DNA from 2 places in the Butyricicoccus sp. OF27-2pH9A genome. Region 1 is predicted to be linked to the other one. Evidence: riboswitches for the same ligand, from Rfam matches in the RefSeq annotation. Region 1 holds a riboswitch; the other holds the start of a gene.
The links. A riboswitch is a leader RNA that binds a small molecule or an ion and turns the genes downstream of it on or off. The one in region 1 is predicted to bind FMN.

Region 1 (9,420 bases):
CCTCCATCAACCAGCCGTACATCACGGCTGACGCTACCGGTCCGAAGCACCTCGAGCTGACCCTGACCCGTGCAAAGTTCAATGAGCTGACCGCAGACCTCGTTGAGCGCACCATGGGTCCGGTTCGTCAGGCTATGAGCGACGCTGGTCTGTCCGCTTCCGATCTGTCCAAGGTCCTGCTGGTTGGCGGTTCCACCCGTATCCCGGCTGTACAGGAGGCTGTTAAGGGTATCACCGGCAAGGAAGGCTTCAAGGGCATCAACCCGGACGAGTGCGTAGCAATCGGCGCATCCATTCAGGGCGGCGTTCTCGGCGGCGAGGTCAAGGACGTGCTGCTGCTCGACGTAACTCCGCTGTCCCTCGGTATTGAGACCCTCGGCGGCGTATGCACCAAGCTGATCGACCGCAACACCACCATCCCGACCAAGAAGAGCCAGATCTTCTCCACCGCAGCTGACAACCAGCCGTCCGTTGAGATTCACGTTCTGCAGGGCGAGCGCGAGATGGCTGCAGGTAACAAGACCCTCGGCCGTTTCACCCTCGACGGCATCGCTCCGGCACCGCGCGGCATTCCTCAGATCGAGGTTACCTTCGATATCGACGCAAACGGCATCGTAAACGTATCCGCTAAGGACCTCGGCACCGGCAAGGAGCAGAAGATCACTATCACTGCATCCACCAATCTGTCTCAGGACGAGATCGACAAGGCAATGCACGAGGCTGAGCAGTACGCTGAGCAGGATAAGAAGAACAAGGAAGCAGTTGAGGTTCGCAACAACGCTGAGCAGCTGGTATTCCAGTCCGAGAAGGCACTGACCGATCTGGGCGACAAGCTGTCCGCAGATGAGAAGGCAGGCGTTCAGGCTGAGATCGAAAAGGTTAAGGAAGCGCTCAAGGGCACCGATACCGATATGATCAAGGCTGCAACCGAGGGCCTGTCCAAGAAGTTCTCCGATCTGGCCGGCAAGATCTATCAGCAGCAGGCACCGCAGGGCGACCCGAACATGGGCGGCGCTCAGGGTGCAGGCGCACAGGGCGGTCAGCAGGGCGACTTTGTAGACGCTGACTTCACCGAGGTTAAGGACGACGACAATAAGTAATAAGCAAGAGTGAAGATAGAAGAGTGAAGAGTGGAGAGAAAAACTCCTCACTCTTCACTCTCCACACTCCACTCTAATGGAGAGGCGCACTTTGGTGCGCCTATCCCTGTGTATAGGATGATTTTTTATGGCTGATAAAAGAGATTATTATGAAGTGCTCGGCGTACAGAAGGGCGCAAGTGATGATGAGCTGAAAAAGGCATACCGCAAGCTGGCGCGCAAGTACCACCCGGACCTCAACAAGGATAATCCGGAGGCTGCGGATAAGTTCAAGGAAGTGAATGAGGCGTATGAGGTGCTTTCTGACAAGGAGAAGCGCGCCAAGTACGACCAGTTCGGCTTTGCCGGCGTTGACCCGAGCTACGGCGGCGGCGCCGGTGCGGGCGGCTACGGCGGCGGCTTTGACATGGGCGATCTGGGCGACCTGTTCGGTTCGTTCTTCGGCGGCGGCTTTGGCGGCGGACGGTCTTCGCGCCGCAATGCACCGCAGCGCGGCGAATCCATCCGTCAGACGGTGATCCTGTCCTTCGAGGAAGCCGCATTCGGCTGTGAGAAGGAGATCACGGTCGAGCGCATCGAATCCTGTGATGACTGCGGCGGCACAGGTGCCGCAAAGGGCACCACGGCGGAGACCTGTCCGAACTGCCGCGGCACCGGCGTTGTTACGCAGACCCAGCGCACGCCGCTCGGCATGTTCCAGACGCAGGGTGCCTGCCCGAACTGCCGCGGCACCGGCAAGATCATCAAGAAGCCGTGTCCGAAGTGCGGCGGTCAGGGCCGTGTCCGCAAGACCCGCAAGTTCAAGGTCAACATTCCGGCAGGTATCGACGATGGTCAGTCCATCCAGCAGCGCGGTCAGGGCAATGCAGGCGTGAACGGCGGTCCCGCAGGCGATCTGTTCGTAACGGTTGCCATCCGTCCGCATCCGATCTTTACCCGCAACGGCTCGGATGTACATGTCGATATTCCGATTTCGTTCGCACAGGCCGCACTCGGCGATACGCTGCAGGTGCCGACCATCGACGGCCGCATCGAGTACAAGATTCCGGAAGGCACGCAGACCGGCACGACGTTCCGCATGCGCGGCAAGGGCATTCAGAATGTCAACGGCCGCGGTCGCGGCGACCAGTATGTCCGGGTAAACATCGAGGTGCCGAAGAACCTGTCCGAAAAGCAGAAAAAGCTGCTGCGCGAGTTCGAGGAAACGTCCACAGACGAGAATCAGGTAAAGCGCAAGAGCTTCTGGGATAAGGTAAAGGACGCACTCAAGGATAAATAATTAAAGGAACATTGCTTTTTGAACAAATTCGGTAAACTGGAGCTTGTGCGCTGACCGGGAGGTCGGCTGTACAGGAATCCGTAAACCACCTCCCCAAAGGACGAAAATATCGACTTTTCAGGAGGAATTCCCATGAATCGGGAGAATAAACGCAAGCAATATCAAAAGGGTTATTACAAAACGCATGCCTGCGACGACAGCTTCACCTGCAGGGTGTGCGGCCGTCCGGTCGTGCCCGCAGGCGCGGTGTACTGCACTCTAACCGCGCAGCGGCGGATGATAACCCGATGAAGCTGATGTCCATCGCCATGAAGCCGGTGGCGTTCCCACCGTTCCCGTTGGAGCGGATTGAGAAGCTGACCGCGCTCATGGGCGGAGAAAGCTCGGTAGAATAAAGAAAACCACCCGGGATTTTCTCGGGTGGTTTTTCGTCTGCAGGAGGAAAATGGAGAATTGAGGATGGTAAATAAAAATGCTCTCTGAATCATCAGAGAGCATTTTTCTGCACAATTTTAGAGCTGCGGCAGCAGGTTTGCCAGCTCGAGAGCGGCAATCGCTGCATCGGCGCCCTTGTTGCCGGCCTTGGTGCCTGCGCGCTCGATGGCCTGCTCGATGTTCTCGGTGGTAACCACGCCGAAGGTCACCGGCACACCGGTCTGCAGGTTGACCTGTGCAATGCCCTTGGCAGCCTCGTTGCACACGAGGTCGTAGTGGCTGGTCGAGCCGCGGATAACCGCGCCGAGGCATATAACTGCATCATACTTGCCGCTCTGCGCCAGCTTCTGCGCCGCCAGCGGAATCTCAAATGCACCCGGAACCCATACGAGCGTGATGTCATCTGTGTCCACACCGTGACGTACCAGCGTGTCCTCCGCGCCGGAGATCAGCTTGGAAACGATAAATTCGTTGAAACGTGCACCAACGATTGCAAACTTGCCCTTGGTTGCTACTAACTTGCCTTCGAGTACCTTCATCTTAAAATCTTCCTTTCAATATGGTGAACAGATATATTGCAGGGCGAGGTGAGGTCATCCCGCCCTGCGGGATAGATTGATTACAATGTTTCACTAAAGAGGTGTCCCATCTTAATCTTCTTGGTTCTGAGGTAGAATGCGTCGTCCTTCTGCGGTGCAATCTCAATCGGCACGCGCTCGGCGATCTCTACGCCGAAGCCGTCCAGACCGTAAATCTTCTCCGGATTATTGGTCAGCAGGCGCAGCTCCTTTGCGCCGAGGTCCTGCAGAATCTGAGCGCCGATCCAGTATTCACGCAGGTCGGGCGCAAAGCCGAGCTTTACGTTTGCCTCGACGGTATCGAAGCCCTTTTCCTGCAGCTCATACGCCTTCAGCTTGTTGATCAGACCGATGCCGCGGCCTTCCTGGCGCATATAGAGCAGCACGCCGCGGCCCTCCTTGTCGATCTGCTGCATGGCTGCCGCAAGCTGCTGACCGCAGTCGCACCGGCGGGAACCGAACACATCGCCGGTCAGACACTCGGAGTGTACGCGGCAGAGCAGGTTCTTGCCATCGCCGATCTCGCCCTTGACGAGCGCAACATGGTGCTCGCCGGTCAGGTCGTTGACGTAGCCGTAGATGCGGAACTCACCGAAACGGGTGGGCATTTTCGCACAGGCTTCACGGACAACGTGCTTATCATGACGGCGGCAGTAGTCCTGCAGGTCCTTGATGGTGATGATCTTGAGACCCCATTCCTTGGCCTTCTCCATCAGCTCGGGCGTGCGCATCATCGTGCCGTCATCGCGCATGATCTCACAGCACAGACCGCACTGCTCGAGTCCGGCCAGACGGCACAGATCGACAGTCGCCTCGGTGTGGCCGTTGCGGGTCAGCACACCGCCGCGGCGTGCAACAAGCGGGAAAACGTGTCCCGGACGGCGGAGTTCCTCCGGCTTGGTGTGGATATCCGCGCATTTGCGGCAGGTAAAGCCGCGTTCCTCAGCGGAAATGCCGGTCGTGGTGTCCACATGGTCGATGGAAACCGTGAATGCGGTGTGGTGGTTGTCGGTGTTGACCTTTACCATCTGCTCGAGACCGAGACGGAGTGCAACCTGCTCACTCATCGGCGTGCAGATCAGGCCCTTGGCATGGGTCGCCATGAAGTTGACGTTCTCGGTCGTGGCAAACTGTGCCGCGCAGATGAGGTCGCCTTCGTTCTCGCGGTCCGGGTCGTCGATGGTGAGGATGAGGTGTCCGGCGCGAAGCTCTTCGAGCGCTTCTTCAACTGTATTGAACTGATATTCCATAAAAGAAAACCTCCGTTAAAATCCGTGTTGTGCAAGAAAATCCATCGTAATACCGCTGGATTTGTGTGGTGTCAGCATTTTTTCAACGTATTTGCCGATCACATCGCATTCGAGGTTGACCGGCTCGCCCGGCTTTTTGCCGAGCAGAATGGTCTGTGCGCCGGTGTGCGGGATGATGGAGACCGAAAAGTCGGTGTCCGTCACAGCCGCCACGGTAAGGCTGACGCCATCAATGGCGATCGAGCCTTTTTCGACGATGTACCGGAGCAGGGGAGCCGGTGTTTTGATCGTCACCCACACGGCGTTGTCCTCGCGCCGCTGCGAGAGAACCGAGCCGGTGCCGTCGATGTGGCCGGATACGATATGACCGCCGAACCGTCCGTCGGCAGGCATCGCGCGCTCCAGATTGACCGGCGAGCCGCTCTGCAGACTGCCGAGCGCGGAACGCCGCAGGCTCTCCGCCATCACGTCGGCGCTGAAGCTGTCGTCCGTCAGCGCGACCACGGTCAGGCATACGCCGTTCGTGGCAATGCTGTCACCGATTTTGGTATTTTCGAGCACGGTATCCGCCGCAATCGTCAGCCGAGCGCCCCTTGCGCCGCGCTCGATGCGCCGCACCGTACCGATTTCTTCGATAAGTCCAGTAAACATTACAATCTCCCTTCAAGCAGGAAATCTTCGCCCATCGGCGTGCAGGTCACGTCCTTCAGCGGAAGCGCCTGCACCATCTTGTCAAATCCCAGACCTCCGACCGGACTTTTTGCGTCTGCACCGCCGATGATTTTCGGGGCGATGTACGCCTGCACGCGGTGCACCACACCGGCCTGCAGCGCGGAGAACGCAAGTGCCGAGCCGCCTTCAAGCAATATGCCGTCGATGCCGAGTGCGCCGAGCTGGCGCATCAGGTCGGCAAGGTCTACACGCTCGTCTTTCGTTTTGCATTCGAGAATGTGTACACCGTGCCGTTCCAGTTCAGCAGTGCGCTCATTTCGACCGACGGCCGCGATATAGGTCGGGATTTTGTTCGCCGTCTGTACGATTCTGCTGTCGATCGGCGTGCGTGCACGGCTGTCGCAGATTATGCGGATCGGATCGCGCCCGCCGTCAATGCGGCAGGTGAGCAGCGGATCGTCCTCAAGCACGGTGCCGATGCCGACCATGATGGCGGGCAGCCGGTTGCGCGTTTCGTGCACATGACGGCGGGCGGTCTCGCCGGTAACCCAGCGGCTGTCGCCGGTGTGTGCGGCAATTTTGCCGTCCAGCGTCATCGCGTACTTGAGCGTCACAAACGGCGTCTTGTGCGTGATGTAGTGAAAGAAAACTTCATTCACGCGGCGGCATTCGTCCTCGCACACGCCGGTCTCGACTTCAATGCCTGCGTCGCGCAGGATCTGTGCGCCTTTGCCGGCTACCAGCGGGTTCGGGTCGAGGCAGCCGACGAACACGCGGCCGATCTTGTGCTCGATGACTGCGTCTGTGCACGGCGGCGTGCGTCCCCAGTGGCAGCACGGCTCGAGCGTGACGTACAGGTCTGCGCCTGTGCAGTCCTCGGTGCAGTGCGCGAACGCGTTGCGCTCGGCATGCAGGCCACCGATGTGCTCGTGCCAGCCTTCACCGATGATTTTTCCGTCCTTGACGATGACGCAGCCGACCATCGGATTCGGATTGACGTGACCGGCTCCGCGCTGGGCCAGCGCCAACGCCTGACGCATATATTCCTGTTTTTGCTCCTGCATAGAATCACCTGATATAATAATTCTGTAGAAAATTTCACGATAGTTTGGCGACAGCCAAAAAAAACGTCCCAAAGACAGAATCTTCGGGACGCTGAAAAAAGCATTGTGAAAATAAAAAGTCTGAAACACCGAATCGGCATTTCAGAACAGCAAACAACGGAAAATCTTTCCGCGCATTCTTCTTTTATCCAGACTATACTGTCGGCCTCGGAATTTCACCGAATCATGCTTCCGCCGAATGGCATCCGCTCGCGGGCTGTACCGCCGGTAGGGAATTGCACCCTGCCCTGAAGAATCAAATATTTGGTTTTGCGGGGCAGAGCCTTTATTGTTCCGCCTGAGGAAAGTATAGTCCCAAGCGGGGAAAAATGCAAGAGTTTTTTGAAAAAATAATTTTACAGAATATGTGAATGCAAACAAAACGCCGTAAAAGTTCGAAAAAGACTGGAAAATACGCTGATAACGCACAAAAAATATAAAATGACCATACGGTTGTTATTGATAATTTTCCGTTTTCCATTACCAATTTTCAATTTGCTCCGGTTGTGCTATAATCAAATAGCTATGAAATGAAAGGAGAGTGTGCCATGCGGATCTGGACCGGACGAGCGGGGAGCGGCAAGACAACGGCCATCCTGCGGGAGATCGCGGCGCTGAGTGAAAAGGGAGAGGGACGGCAGATTCTGCTCGTGCCCGAGCTGAACTCGCACCTGATGGAGCGGCGGCTTGCCGCAGCCACGCACAACCACGGCGCACGCACGGCCGAGGTGCTGACGTTCTCACGATTGGCTGACCGTGTGTTCTCTGAAGTCGGCGGACTGGCACAGCAGATGCTGACGCCGGCAGGTCAGCTTTTGACCTTGCAGGAGGCGGCACGCCGTGTGCAGGGCGGGCTGAGTGCGTGGAAGGGTTTGGCAGACAAGCCGGAGCTGCTGCAGGAGGCGCTGCGGCTCATCGATGAATGTAAAACGTGCGCCATCGCGCCGGAGACGCTGTTTGCGGCTGCCGAGGAGAGTGAGGACGCGGTACTTGCAGAAAAATTGTCCGATCTTGCACAGATTTTAACAGCTTATGAGCGTTTGTGCGAGGAGTCCCTGCCCGACCCGAGAGACCGTCTGACACATCTGCGCGACCGTCTGGCAGAAAGTCACACGCTGGACGGCGCAGCGGTCTATCTGGATGGATTTCTCGGCTTTACCGTGCAGGAAAGTGCAGTGGTTGATGCCATGCTGGCAGCGGGTGTGCCGCTCTCTGCGGCGGTAACCTGCGATACGGATTACCCGGAGATTTTCCTTACCGGCTGTAAAACAGTGCAGAAATTAACCCGAATGGCAAAGCATCATAACCAGACGGTCGAGCGCATCGAACTGGGCGAAAGCAAGGTGGCCCGACCGGCGGGACTGGCTGCGCTCGAGCGCGAAAGCCTGCTGCCGGTGCGCACCCCACAGGAGAGTGCGGACGGCGTTCGTTTGTACGAGGCGGCTTCACCGTTTGACGAGTGTGAGCACGCAGCGGCTTACATTCGGCGCAAGGTGCGGGACGAAGGCGCGCGCTGCCGCGATTTTGTGGTTGCGGCACGCGATATCGAGCCGTACAGCGCGTTTCTCGCAATGGCGATGGCGCGGTACGACATTCCGGTGTTCCTCGCGGAAAAGCCGGATCTGCTGTCTCGTCCGCCGATGGCGCTGGTTACGAATGCACTGGAAGCGGTGCGAAATCACTTCCGATATGAAGATCTGTTCTCCTGTCTCAAGACCGGACTTGCGGGCTTGGATTGGGACGAAATTGACAAATTAGAGAATTATGTGCTCACCTGGAACATCCGCGGCGGAGCATGGGAACGCGAGTGGACCGAGCATCCGGACGGCTATGGTCTGCCCATCGACGAGAACGCGAAGACGCAGCTTGCCGAACTGAACACACTCCGCAAACGGGCAATCGCGCCGTTCTCCGCACTGCGCGAGGCACTTGCAGGTGAGCAGCCTGCAGGTGACTGCGTGCGTGCGCTCTATGCATTCCTTCTCGCGGTAGACGCGCCGCAGCGAATGACCGACCGCGCCGCTGGACACGAGCAGGCGGGCCGTCTGCAGCTGGCCGACGAGTACCGCCAGCTGTGGGAAATCCTGGTTTCTGCGATGGAGCAGTTCGCGTGGGTGTGCGGGGATATGCCGCTGACGCTCGACCGTTTCGCGCAGCTGTTCCGGCTGGTGCTCGGCGAGTATGATGTGGGTACGATTCCGGTTTCGCTCGACCGCGTGACCTGCGGCAACATCGAGCGTGCGTGTACGGAAAATGCGAAATATGTCATCCTGCTGGGCGTTAACGACGGCCTGATACCGAAAACCCCGTCCTCGACTTCGCTGCTGAGTGACATGGACCGCGACAAAATGGATGCGCTCGGCGTGGAACTCAAAGCCTACGGCGAGGAACGCCTGCTGATGGAGCAGGAAACGCTCTATCGGGCACTCGCGTGCCCGACAGACGAGCTGCTGCTGACGTATCACACTATCGACGCAGGCGGCGGTGAAACGCGGCCGTCCTACTTCGTGAACACAGTGCGGGAGCTGCTGCCGGATGTGCCGTTTTCCACCCACCGGACGGAGACCGTGCGCGACCGCCTGCAGGCGGAACGACCGGCGGTCGAACTTGCGTGTGCGTATCTTTCGGGCGACCGGACAGCCGCCGTGCGGGCTGCCTATGACTACTATAAGGATGATGAGCGAGTCAAAAACGCGCAGGCGCAGCGGCGCGGCAGAGGACCGCTGAGCAGTCCGCACACGATTGACGGATTGTACGGAAAAAGCCTCAATCTGACCGCTTCGCGTGTGGATACGTTCTATTCCTGCCGGTTTGCATTCTTTATACAGTATGGTTTGAAGGCCAAGCCGCGCCGCGTGGCGAAGTTTGATGCGCTCTCGACCGGCACGTTCATCCACTATGTGCTCGAGCATGCGCTGGATACCCTTGGAAAGTGCGAGGGCGGCGCCGCCCATGCCGATCAGCCGACCGTGCGGAAAGCCTGCCGTGAAGCGGTACGGCAGT
Region 2 (9,420 bases), on a different contig from region 1:
CGCTTTTCCCGATACCAAACCATATAATCTTCGACTGTATGAATGAACTCCTCTATTGAAACGTTTAGCCAGGAAACCCCATAAAACATCTCGTTCTTCATTCGCCCAAAGAAACCTTCACAGGCTGAATTATCAGGCGAGCACCCTTTCTTGGACATGGATCGATGCAAATGCGCTGCTTCCATACGACTGATCCAGCCTGGCCAGCGATAGTGGCACCCACGATCCGTATGGACAACTGGGTGCTCTCCGACTTTTAGAAGAGAAATCGCTTTGTCCAGCATTCCGTTTGTCAACTCTGCGTTCGGGCTGATGCCAATGCTCCAACAAACAGGCATGCCATCAAAGCAGTCGATGATTGGAGAAAGATAAACCTTGCCTGCAGGGATTGCAAATTCCGTAATATCTGTCAGCCACTTTTCATTGGGACGATTTGCGTGGAAATCCCGTTTTAGAAGATTGGGGACAGCTGGCGTGATTTCTCCCTGATAGGAACTGTAGCTTGTCTTCTTTCTGTTCACTCCCTGCACTCCTACTTGCTTCATAAGACGGCGAATTACCTTTTCGGATAGCCGCAAGCCCTCTTTTTTCAGCGTAGCATAAATTCGCCGATATCCATAATAGCGATGATTCGATTCAAAAATATCCTTGATTTTCTCTTTGACATGGCAGTATTTATCCTGCTTCTTTGCGCGCTTTTGCTTGTAATAATAGCTGCTGCACGGGCAGTGTAATGCGGACAGAAGTTCCGGCAGCGAATACTTATTTTTCAGGGCATCGATAATCGCTGCCTTCTCCTGGTTCCGGAGAGCTGTCTGATCGATGCCGGGGTCTTTTTTTAATACATTGATCGTTTCCTTTAAAATATCAATCTGCATCTGCATTTCCTGCACCTGCGCTTTAAGCTCAGCAATATCCTCTGTAGCCGAGAATGTTCCGGGTACGAGTTCCTCGCGAGGATCATCTGACGGATTCATGAGTGCAACCAGTCCTCTCTGGAGATACTTTCGGCGCCAGTTATAGATGCTGGCTCTGCTGTAACCGATCTCCTCTGAAACTGATTTTACATCTTCCCCGTGTTCAAAGCAACGGTGAAGCACCTGTAGTTTTACCTCAACCGATGGATGCCGCGGATGATCTGGTGTATTTTCCCCGCGTTTGGTCGATCTGACTTTCTCTGGTTGCCCTTTCTCGGAGATCCATCGATATAGCGTTGCTCGTTCTGGGTAGCCCAGGATGCGTATTGTCTCAGTTACAGAATGGGTTTGCTCATATAATTACAGGGCGCGGACTTTCTTTTCGTATGTGAACAATATACCTATTTCCTCCTTGCGGCCTCTGCTTTGTCCAACTTTTCGTCCGCACCCCAGAGTCCGCCCAATCTAGCCTTTACCAGACTGATTCTAACAGATGAAATGCTCAACTTGATATTGCAATTTGCGATTCTTTTTGTGAGCCATTAAGGTCTCTCCTTTGCATCATGATTTTTTCGACAACTATCATTTTACAGGAGCCCTAATGGCTTGTCTATTCTCTGTTTGCTTTTGCGAACTTGATTATGCACTATCGTTTAGTTTCTCCATAAATCCATGCTATTCTTCCTGATTCATATGATAAGGTACAATAAGTTGCGCAAATTGAAAACCGCATAAAAGAAGACATAGCTTGCAGGCTCTGGTAGAAGGAAGTTACCACACACCATTCTGAAAGGAGACAACAAACTATGTCCGAGAGAATTGTACAGCTGAATGAGGAAATTATCAAGGGGAAAAACAAGGAATTGGTCCGCAGCAGCGTGGAGGAAACCCGGAATGAGCTGCTGGAAAAGGAGACGGGGTCCCTGACACAGGCTGCCCGCTACGAGCGCAGCAAGGTCTGTCAGGGCTACCGCAGCGACCACTATGACCGGAATCTCACCACCGCCTCTGGTGACGTCACGCTCCATATGCCGCGACTCAAGGGCGTATCCTTTGAGACTGCCATCATCGAACGGTATCTCTGCCGGGAGAGCAGCTGGAGGAGGCCCTCATCGAGATGTATCTGGCAGGCGTCTCCGTGCGCCGTGTGGAGGACATCACGGAGGCACTGTGGGGCAGCAAGGTTTCGCCCGTCACCATCAGCGAGCTGAACAAGAAAGCCTACGTTCACATCGAGGACTGGCGGAACCGTTCATTGCAGGGCGGTAGGTATCCGTATGTCTACATGGATGGCATCTATCTGCACCGCAACTGGGGTGCAGAGTATGAAAATGTAGCCATTTGGGTGGCAATCGCCGTGAATGATGACGGTTTCCATGAGGTTTTAGGCGCCGCCGAGGGAATGAAAGAGGACAAGGCCAGCTGGGTCAGCTTCTTTCAGTGGCTCCGCGGACGCGGCTTGGACGGCGTAAAACTCATCGTCGGCGACAAGTGCATGGGGATGCTGGAGGCCGTAGGCGAGGTGTTCCCAGACGCCAAATACCAGCGCCGCACAGTGCATTTCTATCGCAATGTTTTCTCTGTTGTGCCTAAATCCAAGGTCAAAATTGTGGCAAAAATGCTCAAGGCGATCCACGCCCAGGAGAGCAAAAAGACATCCCGCGAGAAGGCTAAAGCGGTCGTTGCCGAACTGCGCGCCATGAAGCTGAAGGAGGACGGCATTGAGGAAACGCTGACCTACTGCGATTTTCCCAGCGAGCATTGGACATGCATCCGCACCAACAATGTGATCGAGCGGCTGAACCGTGAGATCCGCCGCAGAACCCGCGTGGTGGGAACATTCCCTGACGGCAACTCTGCTCTGATGCTGGTCTGCGCTCGGCTTCGCCATGTGGCGGGCACGCAGTGGGGCAGCAAAAAATGTATGAACATGAAGCACTCGGAGACGGCGCTGGACGATGCCTTCATTGCCGGCTGACTTCACTCAGACGGAGAACCTGCAAACAATTTTGCGCACAAATCTTGACGGGACCGAGTCTATTAGATGCACGCATGTGATATAATCTTGGCCACGCATTTTGTCAATTCGTATACAGATCTTTGTCGAAATCATAGATGCTACCGCACTGTTTTCGATTATTGAACAAAAAAGTGCTCTCCGCTTGCTGGAGAGCACCTTCGTTTTTTACTTAGCCGACACGCTGTCTGGAGTGGTGCAATTCGATCTGCTTGGACTTGATGAACACGCTCAGCTTCTTGTAGGCAAGCATGGTAATCGCAGTCAGGATTGCGCCTTTGATGAGATTGAACGGCAGAACGCCGAGCAGCAGATAGCCCTGCATGCCGGTCACATACGGGTTGATCGCGTTGCATGCATCAAAGATAGCCTGCAGCGGCATAACCTGCGAATAAAACGGAATGATAAGAAAATAGTTGGTCAACATGCCGACACACGCCATAGCAACCGAGCCGGCTGCACAGCCGAGGACAGCCATCTTGCGGCTCTTGTGTCCGCGGTACAGCAGCACGGCGATAACAACGAGCGTGGAAAGCATCAGAAAATCTGCGACCTCACCGGAGCCGCCGGTCTGGGTCTGGGTCAGATGAATAATGTCCTTGATGCCGATCATCGTGATTGCCGGAGCGATGCCGAAAATAAACGCACCGATGAGCACGACCGCGCCGGACAGATCCACCTTGAGGAACGGCGGCATGAACGGAATCGGGAATTCAAAGTACATCAGCACGGTTGCGATAGCCGCAAAAATTGCGGTGTAGGTGATTTTGCTGGTTTTTGTCATTGCTGTTTTTTCTCCCTTTCAGGAGTCCTGTTCCATAAATAAAACAAGCCCCTGGATTGCTCCAGAGGCATACAGACGTAGCGATAGGTACATCTGTTTCTCTCATCCGGACTATAACCGTCGGTTGGGATTCTAACCCATCATGCCTTGCGGCTCGCAGACTATCAGGCTCGAAGCCTGTATACTGCCGGTGGAGACTTTCACTCCGCCCTGAAACAGAACTGATTTATTTATATTGCTATTATAGTCACCAGTAAAGGACTTGTCAACACTTCAGCAAGAAAAAACATAAAAGCCGCCTTCCCTTGCGAAAGCGGCTTTTTATCAGAAATCAGTCTTCCTTGCTGCTCATCAGAGTAACCATAACGGCCTTCTGTGCGTGCAGGCGGTTTTCTGCTTCCTCGAAAATCTCGTTTGCGTGCTCCTCGAACACCTTGGTGGTGATCTCCTGCTCACGATATGCCGGCAGGCAGTGCTGCACCATGCAGCCCGGCTTTGCAGCAGCCAGCAGCTCATCATTGACCTGATAGCCCTGGAATGCCTTCATGCGGACTTCCTTCTCGGCTTCCTGACCCATGGACGCCCATGTATCAGTGATAACAACGTCTGCGTTCTCAGCAGCCTTCATCGGGTCATCGGTGATGAAGAAGTTCGGATTCGGCTCTGCGAATGCCATAACCTCAGCGTCCGGACGGTAGTCCACCGGCGTTGCGATGGAAACCTTCATGCCGGTCTTGAGACCGCCGACGATCAGCGAGTTGGCCATGTTGTTGCCGTCGCCGATGTAACACAGCTTGAGACCCTCAAGAACGGCAAACTTCTCGCGGATGGTCATGAGGTCCGCCAGAACCTGACACGGATGGCAGAAATCAGTCAGACCGTTGATGATCGGAATAGAGCCGTAGTTTGCCAGATCCTCTACTTCCTTCTGCTCGTAGGTGCGGATCATGATGCCGTCCAGATAGCGGCTGAGTACGCGGGCCGTGTCCTGTACCGGTTCACCGCGGCCGATCTGCAGATCACGGTTGGACAGGAACAGCGCCTGACCGCCCAACTGATACATGCCGGTCTCGAAGGAAACACGGGTACGGGTGGAGGACTTCTGGAAGATCATGCCAAGGCTCTTACCTTCCAGGTGACGATGGGAAATGTTGTGCTTTCTCTCATACTTGAGCTGATCCGCCAGATCGAGCAGACCGATGATCTCCTCGGTGGAGCAGTCAAGCAGCTTCAGTAAATGCTTCATTGTAATAAACCCTTTCTGCAAATTAGCAATGAATAATTAGTAGTTAGTAATTATTTGGGTGCTGCTGCACCAGTGCGATAATCACGTTAATTACTAATTGTCAAGGCCTTTGATTAAAATACCTTTGCCATGATAGCGAGTGCTTCATCCATTTCTTCCTTCGAAATGGTGAGCGGCGGGAGCAGACGAACGGCATTTTTGCCGGCGGTGATCGCCAGAACGCCGTTTTCGATCAGCTTATTGGCAAACACGGAGTGCTTTCCTTCCTCAACGATGATGCCGAGCATGAGACCCATGCCGCGCACGCCCTTGATATTCGGCGAGCCAAGGGACAGGATGCCGTTGCGAAGGTACTCGCCCTTTTCGCGTACTTTCATCAGGAACTGGCCGTCACCGACGGTATCAAGCACGACGTTTGCTGCGCAGCAGACAATCGGCGTACCGCCGAAGGTGGTCGCGTGTGTGCCCGGCGTGAGCACGTTGCAGCAGGTATCCGCCGCCATGACAGCGCCGATCGGCATGCCGCCGCCAAGGCCCTTCGCCATGGTGACAACGTCCGGCTTGATGTCGTACTGCTGGAAGGCAAACAGGCTGCCGGTACGGCCGATACCAGTCTGCACCTCGTCGATGATGAGCAGCATATCCTTCTCGCGGCAGAGCTTCTCTACCTCCTTGACGAACTCGCGGTCAAGCGGCAGAACACCGCCCTCACCCTGGATCAGCTCCATCATGATGGCGCAGGTCATATCGTCCGCCTTTGCGCGTACCGATTTGATGTCGTTGGCAACCGCGTAATCAAAGCCCTCGGTAAACGGGAAGAAATAGTTGTGGAAACGCTCCTGACCGGTGGCCTTCAGCGTGGTTACGGTACGTCCGTGGAAGGAATTGATGAGCGTCAGCACCTTGAAGCGGCCCTCGCCGTACTTGTCGAACGAGTACTTGCGCGCCAGTTTGATGGCACCCTCGTTTGCCTCGGCGCCCGAGTTGGCAAAGAATACCTTGCCGCCCAGATGCGTCTTTTCTACCAGCTTCTTGGCAACCTGAACCATCGGCTCGGTGGTGAACAGGTTGGAAACATGCATCAGCTTGTGCGCCTGCTTATCGATCGCGTCAATGATTGCCGGATTGGCATAACCAAGGCAGTTTACACCGATGCCGGAAGCAAGATCGATGTACTTCTTGCCCTCAACGTCCCACAGGGTCGCACCCTCGCCGTGGTCCAGCGCAATCGGAAACCGACCATAGGTGTTCATTACATATTTATTTTCTTCGCTTTTTAATTCATTGTAAGTCATAGGGTATCACCTTTTATCGGAGATACAGAGCGAATCATTCTCCATTCTCCATTTTCAATTCTCAATTACTGAAACATAGTGCCTGCGCCGACCTTGGAAAGCAGCTCGATCAGAATCGAATGCTTGACACGGCCGTCCAGAATGGTGGCACGCTCAACGCCCTTGCGGACTGCCTCAACACAGCAATCTACCTTGGGGATCATGCCGCCCTTGATGATGCCGTCACGCGCCAGCTTCGGCACCTCGGACACCTTGAGACGGTGAATGACACTGTCCGGATCGTTAATGTCCTGCATCAGACCGCGTACGTCGGTCAGCAGAATCAGCTTTTTTGCACCGAGTGCAACTGCCAGCTTGCTGGCTGCTGTATCAGCGTTGATGTTGTAGTTGGTTTCATCGTCGATGCCCTGTGCAACGGTCGAAACGACCGGAATATAGCCCTGCTGCAGCACATCGATAACCGGAGACGGGTCTACGTCCATAATGTCGCCGACGTAGCCGTAATCCGTACCCGAGCGGTCGGTCAGGCGCTTCGCCTGAAACAGGCCGCCGTCCATGCCGCCGAGACCGATGCCGCGGCCGCCTGCCTTCTCGATCAGGGTTACAAGGTCCTTGTTGACCTTGCCGCACAGCACCATCTGGACGATATCCATGGTTTCACGATCGGTATAGCGCAGGCCGTTGACAAACTTGCTCTCCTTGCCGATCTTTCCCAGCATTTCATTGATCTCCGGGCCGCCGCCGTGTACGATAACGACCTTGACGCCGACCAGATTGAGCAGTACCAGATCGTGGATGACCGCGTCCTTCAGCTCCTCATTGATCATTGCGTTGCCGCCGTATTTTACAACAACGGTCTGACCGTAATATTCCTGAATATACGGAAGTGCTTCGACCAGAATATTGGCGCGCAGCTCCGCATCAAGTTGAGTATCCATACTAATTCGTTCCTTTTCAAAGGGAATTTCTTATCATTTTCACAATCTTCCTAAGCAAGAGAAATCGTGTCAGCCGAGGAAGCCGCGCCCGCCGCGTACATCGGTACGCAAGGGTACGGGTGACGAAGGATCACGCGATCTATCGCCGCTTAGGTTCTGTAATCTCCGTTGATCTTAACGTAATCGTAAGTAAGATCGCAGCCCCATGCAGTAGCGCTGTCCTCGCCCTCATTTACGTCAACTGCAATGGTAACCTCGCTCTCGGAGAGCACCTTCTTCGCCAGTTCTTCATCAAAATCCAGAGCCGCACCCTTGTCGCAGACTGCTACGCTGCCTGCTGCGGACTCGAACGCCACAGAAACGTACTCCGGACGGAACGGTGCCTTGGAGTAGCCCATTGCACACAGTACACGTCCCCAGTTTGCATCTGCACCGAACATAGCCGCCTTGACGAGGTTGGAGCCGACAACGGCCTTGGCCAGTCGCTCAGCTGCCTCCTCGGAGCGGGAGTTCTTAACGGTGCAGGTAACCAGCTTGGTTGCACCTTCGCCGTCTGCAGCAATCTGGCGTGCCAGACGGGTGTTCACCTCGTTCAGCGCCTTGCAGAACGCCTGATATTCCTCGTCCTGCCACTCGATGAGCGTGTTGCCGGCCATGCCGTTTGCGAGCACGATGCACATATCGTTGGTGGAGGTGTCGCCGTCAACCGTTACGCGGTTGTAGGTCTTCTTGACGTTCTCCTGCAGGGCGTCGGTCAGCATTTCGTGCGTGATAGCGCAGTCGGTTGTGATGAAGGACAGCATGGTGCCCATGTTCGGATGAATCATGCCGCTGCCCTTGCAGATGCCGCCGATGCGGCAGGTCTTGCCGCCGATGGTGAACTCAACAGCCGCCGTCTTGGGCTTGGTGTCGGTGGTCATGATGGCACGATTTGCCTTCTCGGAGGCGTTGTCCTCCAGAACCAGTTCCGGCAAGTGCTCCTCGATGCACTCGATGTTCAGGCGCTGACCGATCACACCGGTGGATGCAACGGCAACATCGGTTTCGGCTACGCCGAGCAGCTTGGCCGCTGCCTGCGCCATACGGCGAGCGTTCTCCATACCGTCCGGTGCACAGGCGTTCGCGTTGCCCGCATTGGTAACGATCGCGCGTGCTACGCCGTCCTCGAGGTGCTCCATGGTAACGTACAGCGGAGCCGCCTTAACGCGATTCATCGTGTAAGTGGCAGCCGCGGTGCATTCGCATTCGCTGAAAATGATCGCGGTATCATCATTGGTTCGGCTTTCCTTGACGCCGCAGCGCACGCTGCCCGCCTTGAAGCCCTTTGCGGCACAAACGCCGCCTTCGATAATCTTCATAACTGTTTCCTCCTGCTGAAATCAGAGGTTTAAGCCGGTCGTTTCATCCAGACCGAGCATGATATTCATATTCTGCACGGCAGCGCCCGAAGCGCCCTTGCCGAGATTGTCAAACAGCGCGGTGACGATCGTCTGCTCCTCGTGGCCGCAGACAATGAGCTTTAAGCTGTCGTGACCGGCCAGCGTGTTGGCGTAGATCATCGGCTCTTCCCCGCCGAACGGCGCCACGGTGACGAGCTGCTGGCCCTCGTAGTGCTTCATGAGCGTTTCGTGAACGCGGTGTGCATCCACGCCGGGCAGCATGACGGTGGTCGCCATGCCCTTGTAGAAGTCGCCGACAATCGGAACGAACACCGGCGCCTGCGTCAGACCGCAGATGTAGCCCATCTCCGGCAGGTGCTTATGATGCAGGTTCAGGCCGTAAATGCGCTCAGAATCGTGCCGCGGATCGCGGTTCTCGTCCTGATACTCCGCGATCATCTTCTTGCCGCCGCCGGAGTAACCGGTCAGTGAAGCACAGGTAAGCGCGGTGTCCTCGGCAATGATGCCGTTTGCTACCAGCGGGTAAACCGAGGAAATAAATCCGCTCGCGTGGCAGCCCGGATTAGCCACACGCTTAGAGTTCTTGATGGCTTCGCGGTGCGCCTTGGAAAGCTCGGCAAAGCCGTAGTCCCAATCCGGGTCGGTGCGGTGCGCGGTCGATGCGTCAATAACGCGGGTCGTGTCGTTCTCGATGAGCGAAACGGCCTCGCGTGCCGCCGCATCCGGCAGGCACAGAAACGCAATGTCGGCTGCATTGAGGAACTTGCGGCGCTCCTCGATGTCCTTGCGCTTGTCCTCGTCGATGAGCAGCAGCTCGATATCG

Region 2: it holds a riboswitch for FMN, as region 1 does, so the genes downstream of both, PG722_RS08170 (ECF transporter S component) here and ribD (bifunctional diaminohydroxyphosphoribosylaminopyrimidine deaminase/5-amino-6-(5-phosphoribosylamino)uracil reductase RibD) in region 1, are expected to answer to the same signal.

What each region holds. Positions count from the first base shown of each region.
Region 1 is NZ_JAQEXK010000001.1:350,649-360,068, reverse strand. Features, by position in the region: gene dnaK (molecular chaperone DnaK) at 1-1,100, shown strand, start outside; gene dnaJ (molecular chaperone DnaJ) at 1,228-2,379, shown strand; gene PG722_RS14135 (hypothetical protein) at 2,512-2,670, shown strand; gene ribH (6,7-dimethyl-8-ribityllumazine synthase) at 2,892-3,353, opposite strand; gene PG722_RS01615 (bifunctional 3,4-dihydroxy-2-butanone-4-phosphate synthase/GTP cyclohydrolase II) at 3,434-4,642, opposite strand; gene PG722_RS01610 (riboflavin synthase) at 4,658-5,293, opposite strand; gene ribD (bifunctional diaminohydroxyphosphoribosylaminopyrimidine deaminase/5-amino-6-(5-phosphoribosylamino)uracil reductase RibD) at 5,293-6,378, opposite strand; FMN riboswitch at 6,551-6,677, opposite strand; gene PG722_RS01600 (PD-(D/E)XK nuclease family protein) at 6,966-9,420, shown strand, end outside.
Region 2 is NZ_JAQEXK010000009.1:78-9,497, forward strand. Features, by position in the region: gene PG722_RS08160 (IS3 family transposase) at 1-1,244, opposite strand, end outside; partial or broken gene PG722_RS08165 (IS256 family transposase) at 1,724-2,895, shown strand; gene PG722_RS08170 (ECF transporter S component) at 3,107-3,718, opposite strand; FMN riboswitch at 3,809-3,940, opposite strand; gene argF (ornithine carbamoyltransferase) at 4,050-4,964, opposite strand; gene PG722_RS08180 (aspartate aminotransferase family protein) at 5,078-6,259, opposite strand; gene argB (acetylglutamate kinase) at 6,325-7,197, opposite strand; gene argJ (bifunctional glutamate N-acetyltransferase/amino-acid acetyltransferase ArgJ) at 7,347-8,555, opposite strand; gene argC (N-acetyl-gamma-glutamyl-phosphate reductase) at 8,577-9,420, opposite strand, start outside.